2 regions of the Pseudomonas sp. LS2P72 genome follow, and region 2 is predicted to be linked to the other one. Evidence: riboswitches for the same ligand, from Rfam matches in the RefSeq annotation. Region 2 holds a riboswitch; the other holds the start of a gene.
The links. Region 2 has a riboswitch for cobalamin ahead of cobO (cob(I)yrinic acid a,c-diamide adenosyltransferase). Riboswitches for the same ligand answer to the same signal wherever they lie in the genome.
Positions count from the first base shown of each region.

Region 1: it holds a riboswitch for cobalamin, as region 2 does, so the genes downstream of both, ACYZUA_RS14835 (CbtB domain-containing protein) here and cobO (cob(I)yrinic acid a,c-diamide adenosyltransferase) in region 2, are expected to answer to the same signal.

Region 1 is NZ_CM142708.1:3,218,545-3,221,787, reverse strand. Features, by position in the region: gene cobN (cobaltochelatase subunit CobN) at 1-54, opposite strand, end outside; gene cobW (cobalamin biosynthesis protein CobW) at 58-1,131, opposite strand; cobalamin riboswitch at 1,232-1,446, opposite strand; cobalamin riboswitch at 1,624-1,852, shown strand; gene ACYZUA_RS14835 (CbtB domain-containing protein) at 1,974-2,177, shown strand; gene ACYZUA_RS14830 (CbtA family protein) at 2,189-2,896, shown strand; gene ACYZUA_RS14825 (cobalamin biosynthesis protein) at 2,893-3,243, shown strand, end outside.
Region 2 is NZ_CM142708.1:2,350,150-2,353,392, forward strand. Features, by position in the region: gene ACYZUA_RS10905 (PQQ-dependent sugar dehydrogenase) at 1-552, opposite strand, end outside; gene ACYZUA_RS10910 (hypothetical protein) at 621-1,205, opposite strand; cobalamin riboswitch at 1,360-1,590, shown strand; gene cobO (cob(I)yrinic acid a,c-diamide adenosyltransferase) at 1,672-2,283, shown strand; gene ACYZUA_RS10920 (cobyrinate a,c-diamide synthase) at 2,294-3,243, shown strand, end outside.

The DNA of each region.
Region 1 (3,243 bases), 870 kb from region 2:
GGCAATGTTGTCATCCGAAACGAAACCGCCGGGCTGGGTCCTGAGCAGGTGCATGGCTTAAACGCTGAGCGCAGCGCGCAATTGCGCTTCAAGCAACGTGGCGTCCAGCGCCTGACCGATCAACACCAGACGCGTGGTGCGCGCTTCGTCGGCGCCCCACTGACGGTCGAAGTGCTTGTCGAAACGTGTGCCCACGCCCTGGATCAGCAGGCGCATCGGTTTGTTCGGGATCGCCGCAAAACCTTTGACGCGCAGGATGCCGTGCTGGACCACCAGTTGGGTCAGCGCGTCCAGCAACAGGCTTTCGTCGGCTTGCGGCAGTTCGATGGAGATGGAGTCGAAGGCATCGTGGTCATGCTCATCGTGATGGCCGTCTTCACCTTCATGGTGGTGATCGTGATGGCTGTGACGGCTGTCGATGTGTTCTTCGGAGCCGGCGCCGAGGCCGATCAGCACGTCCAGTGGCACGCGACCGCTGCTGGCTTCGATGACTTTCACCGCTGGCGGCAGTTCTTCAGCGACCTCCAGACGTACACGGGCCAGGTCTTCAGGGCTGATCAGGTCGGCCTTGTTGAGGATCACCAGATCGGCGCTGGCCAGTTGGTCGGCGAACAGCTCGTGCAGCGGCGATTCGTGGTCCAGGTTCGGGTCGAGTTTGCGCTGGGCATCGACCTGGTCCGGGAAAGCCGCGAAGGTCCCGGCGGCGACCGCTGGGCTGTCGACCACGGTGATCACCGCATCAACGGTGCAGGCGCTGCGGATTTCTGGCCACTGGAAGGCTTGCACCAACGGTTTTGGCAGGGCCAGGCCCGAGGTTTCGATGAGGATGTGGTCGAGGTCGCCGCGACGGGCGACCAATTCGCGCATCACCGGGAAGAACTCTTCCTGAACGGTGCAGCACAGGCAGCCGTTGGCCAGTTCGTAGACGCGGCCGTTGGCTTCTTCTTCAGTGCAACCGATGGAGCACTGCTTGAGGATTTCGCCGTCGATGCCCAGTTCGCCGAACTCGTTGACGATCACCGCAATGCGGCGGCCCTGAGCGTTGTCGAGCATGTGCCGCAGCAAGGTGGTTTTGCCCGAGCCGAGGAAGCCGGTAACGATGGTGACGGGGAGTTTGGCCAGTGTTTTCATCGGATGCCCTTTGGCAAGGTGGCGGGCATACGGGACGACAATCGCTGCGACGGATGCGCGCGCGGAAGAGTTCGCCACCGGATCACCCCGCCCGGTTGTAGTGAGAATCTGTGTCGAGGCAGGTCTCCTGGCTGACGGTGTGCCGGGCTTGTGGGCCTGGCATTCACTGCGCCTTCCCGCGAACCCGTTGCACAGGGTTTGCAGTGGCGTGGCAGCGAACATCACCGTTCACAGTTGCGGGGGCAGCCGCGGCATCGACCGCGTTCCCTTCTTAGCTTCGGCAGACGCCGAAGAACCTCGAAAGCGCAAGGCTACGCATGGTGTGGGGGCGGGTCAATGTCTTGTGCCGACCCTCAGGACGCTATCGCGGGCAAGCCTTGCTCCTACAGGAGCGCCACCGTCCTGTAGGAGCAAGGCTTGCCCGCGATTGAGGCACTGAGGTATCGAGTTGAGAACCCTTGCCAATTGACGCCCAACCCCCGCCCATGCTCTCCTACACGCCTTGTTACGGGTGCCCTTCACAGGGTGAAACGGGAAACCGGTGAATCATGTGCTTTACTCTAAAGTCATGTCAGTCCGGTGCTGCCCCCGCAACGGTAAGCGAGCGAAGCGTCAGATCCACTGTGCCAGCAGTTCGGCATGGGAAGGTGATGCTTGCAGGTCAAGGCGAAAGCCACTGCCCCTCGTGAGCCCGGAGACCGGCCCGCAACACAAAGTGACCATTACGATCACTGAATAACAAACCCGCGGTGGGCGGGCGCTGTTTGAACCTCTGCGTGCCCGACCCGCAGGGGTCTTCCATGCGCCCTGAATCACCCGCTGACAGACCAGAGGGAAGCGCCATGTCGATCATCAGCAGCACCGGCAGCAACACCGATAAAAGCACCGCCAGCACCACCAATACCCTGACTCAACGCCTGACCGTCGCCCTGTGCGCGTCGATCCTGGGTGCCAGCCTTGTGTATTTCGCCGGTTTCTCGCACATCGAAGCGGTGCACAACGCCGCTCACGATACCCGCCACAGCGCTGCATTCCCGTGCCATTGAGACCTGCTGACATGATCAAGCGTATTGCGCAAACCGCAGGGTTCACCGGGCTTCTGGCCGCCCTGTTGCTGACCCTGCTGCAAAGCTTCTGGGTGGCGCCACTGATTCTGCAGGCCGAGACGTTCGAAAAATCCGAGCCGGCCGCTGTTGAAGTTCACGAACACGCCGCAGGTGCTGTCGCCGCTCACACCCACGATGCGCAAGCCTGGGAACCGGAAGACGGCTGGCAGCGTGTGCTGTCCACTACCGGCGGCAACCTGGTGGTAGCGGTTGGTTTCGCCCTGATGCTGGCCGGCCTCTATACCTTGCGCGCACCGACCAAAACCTCCCAAGGCCTGCTTTGGGGCCTGGCCGGCTACGCGACGTTCGTGCTGGCACCGACCCTCGGTCTGCCACCTGAGCTGCCGGGCACCGCCGCGGCTGATTTGGCGCAACGGCAGATCTGGTGGATCGGCACGGCTGCCTCCACCGCGGTCGGCATCGCATTGATCGTGTTCAGCCGTCACTGGCTGATGAAAGTGCTCGGTGTGGCAATCCTGGCCGTTCCTCACGTGATCGGCGCACCACAACCGGAAGTCCACTCGATGCTGGCTCCGCAAGCCCTGGAAACTCAGTTCAAAATCGCTTCGCAGTTGACCAACGTGGCGTTCTGGCTGGCCCTGGGCCTGATCAGTGCCTGGTTGTTCCGTCGCAAAAGCGATGGTCAATACCACGCATGACTGAGATCAGCACAGCGCCGACGTTAGTGGTCGGCCTGGGCTGCCAGCGCGGCTGCCCTGTCAGCACGCTGCGGGCGCTGCTCGATCAGGCGTTACAGGCTCATAAAATCGAACTTCACCAGATCAAGGCGCTGGCCAGCATCGACCTGAAGCGCGAAGAACCTGGCTTGATCGAGTTGGCCGAACAGCTTGCATTACCATTGCAGTATTTCAGCAGCGAACAACTGGCCGGCTATCAACCGCAACTCAGCCACCGCTCGGACATCGCGTTCGAACGCACCGGCTGCTACGGCGTCGCGGAAAGTGCCGCCCTGGCCCTGGCCGAACACCTGACCCAGGCACCGGCA
Region 2 (3,243 bases):
CGCCGTCTCGCCGTTTTCATAGTGGAAGCGCAGCAGGCGGTCCGTGTCGGCGACGTACAGGTCATTGCCGACCAAGGTCATGCCGAAGGGTGAGTTGAGGTTTTCCAGGAACACCGTGCGGGTTTCGGCGATGCCGTCGTGGTCCTTGTCCCGCAGCAGCGTGATGCGGTTCGGGCTCGGTACGCCGGCACCGGCGCGGCCCATGACTTTGCCCATGACCCAGCCGCGAATGCCTTTGCCGTCATCGGGTTTGGGTGGTGCGTTGGTTTCGGCGACCAGCACGTCGCCGTTGGGCAGCACGTAGAGCCAACGCGGGTGATCGAGACCTTCGGCAAAAGCCGCCACCTGAGTCCCTGTCGCGGCGATCGGTTTCGCGCCGTCCGGCCAGCCGATCGCCGGGGCGATGTTCACTGTCGGGATCAGGGTTTTGTTCGGTTCTGGCAGCTTGGGTGACGGGCCGTAGCCGTCGGTGACTTGCAGCCTGGCGGTTTCACCACAGGCGGCAAGTCCTCCGGCGAGCGCGATGACGAGGACGAGCTGGGGCTTGCGCATGCTGATCTTCCCTATGAATGCATTGACCTGATCAATAGAGAAGCGCAGATGCGCGATGGTTCAACCGCTCAGCCGCGGGCTTCCTTGAACAGCACGGCAATGCCGGGGTGATAGTTGCCGGCTTCGTTGCGCAACTTGCGATAGGCATAGGGGAAGTACCAGGCGACCGCGCAGGTGTGTTCCTTTTGCAGGTCGTCGACCATGTCCTGGAGTTCTTCCGGGGTGGCGCTTTGTTGGGCTTTTTGCGGGGCGACGAACAGGCAACCGAGTTTCAGGTCGCTGGCGTAGCTGATGCGCTTGGCGTCGCAGGTAATGTCCTGCAAGGCTTGGGTCAGGTTCAGGCTGTTGACGCGGGGCCAGCGCTGGGTCGCCTGAACGTAAGCGCGTTCTTCGCTGGCCGCGATAAACAGGTCGGCGCGGCCATTGCGTTCGCCTTCTTCGGTCTGCTTACGGGTCGGTGTTTGTTGCAGCGTGACCATTTCCGCCATCCAGGCCGCGGCGGAAAGCAGGCTCAGGTTGGCTTTTTCGTCGAACCAGTAAGGCGTGTCGTTATCGCCGCGCACGGCGTTGTAGCGGTCGATACAGTCAAACCAGCGTTCCAGCACCGGGCGCAGGAATTCCAGCTTCGGATTGCTGATGATCATGCCTTGCATGTGGCTCACCCTTGTTATTGTGTTGTGAGGCTGTGGCTCTTTGATATCACTGCGGGGAGTGTGGCACAAGATTGGCGTCAGATAATTGATCGACGGCAGTTAATCGCTCGCAGGCCGCCCGTCTTCAATTGACGCTCCATCCCCAACCCTCTAACCTTCGCGGCTTGTTTCAGGTGCTCTGTGACCTTGGTCGACAGAGTGAAACAGGGAAGCCGGTGAGTGATTCTCTTCAAGCGACGAAGAGCCATGATCCCGGCGCTGCCCCCGCAACGGTAAATGAGTGAAAGCTGCGCCTTGAGCCACTGTGTCGTATGACATGGGAAGGCGCGCAGTCAGGCCAACGCCGCTCATGAGCCCGGAGACCGGCCTGATCCATCCAGCGGCATCACGGTGGGCGATGCCAGGCTTTTTGCCGTCTATTCTTGTGCCTGCCCGCCGTTATCCAGCCTCAACGGAGAGCTCCCCCATGACTGATACCCCCGATCGTGACGAACGTCATCTGGCGCGCATGCTGCGCAAAAAAGCCGTGATCGACGAACGCATCGCCAATTCCCCGAATGAATGTGGCCTGCTGCTGGTGCTGACCGGCAACGGCAAAGGCAAAAGCAGCTCGGCCTTCGGCATGCTCGCCCGGTCCATGGGCCATGGCATGCAGTGTGGCGTGGTGCAGTTCATCAAGGGGCGCAGCAGCACCGGCGAAGAACTGTTCTTCCGGCGCTTCCCGGAACAGGTGCGTTTTCATGTGATGGGCGAGGGCTTCACCTGGGAAACCCAGGATCGCCAGCGTGACATCGCCGCCGCTGAAGCCGCGTGGGCGGTGTCGCGCGAATTGCTGCGTGATCCGTCGATCGGCCTGGTGGTGCTGGATGAATTGAACATCGCGCTCAAGCACGGTTATCTGGATCTCGATCAAGTGCTCAGCGACTTGCAGGCCCGTCCGCCGATGCAGCATGTGGTGGTGACCGGTCGCGGCGCCAAGCCGGAGATGATCGAACTGGCCGACACCGTCACCGAAATGGGCGTGATCAAGCATGCGTTCCAGGCCGGGATCAAAGCGCAAAAAGGCGTTGAGTTGTGAGCTGCACTTTATGAATAGCCATCGTCAATGCCCGGCGGTACTGATTGCCGCGCCGGCCTCCGGTCAGGGCAAGACCACCGTCACCGCTGCGCTGGCCCGTTTGCATCGCAATCAGGGACGCAAAGTGCGCGTGTTCAAATGCGGCCCGGACTTCCTCGATCCGATGATTCTCGAGCGCGCCAGCGGTGCGCCGGTGTATCAACTGGACATGTGGATGGTCGGCGAACAGGAAAGTCGTCGCCTGTTGTGGGAAGCCGCTGGCGAAGCCGATCTGATCCTCATCGAAGGTGTCATGGGGTTGTTCGACGGTACGCCGTCCAGCGCTGATCTGGCGCGGCATTTCGGTGTGCCGGTGCTCGGCGTGATCGACGGCACCGCCATGGCCCAGACCTTTGGCGCACTGGCGTTGGGGCTGGCGCGCTATCAGCCGGACTTGCCGTTTGCCGGAGTGTTGGCCAACCGCGTCGGTACCCTGCGTCACGCGCAATTACTGGAAGGCAGCCTCACTGAAGGCTTGCGCTGGTACGGCGCCTTGTCCCGGGAAACCGGGATCGAATTGCCGAGTCGGCATCTCGGGCTGGTTCAGGCCAGTGAGTTGAACGATCTTGATCTGCGCCTCGATGCGGCGGCCGATGCGCTGGCCAGCAGTTGCGAGGTCGCGCTGCCACCGGCGGTGGAATTCGCCGCCCCCGATGTGATCGCTACAGAACCGTTGCTGGCCGGTGTGCGGATTGCCGTGGCCCGTGACGAGGCGTTTGCCTTCACCTACGGTGCCAGCCTGGATTTGCTGCGAGCCATGGGCGCCGAATTGTCGTTTTTCTCGCCGATCCGTGACACGCAATTGCCGCCGGCAGACAGCCTCTATCTGCCAGGCGGTTATCCCGAATTGCACCATGTGGCGCTGTCGCAAAACACTCTGATGCTGGACGCTATTCGCGCTCACCATGCGGGCGGCAAGCC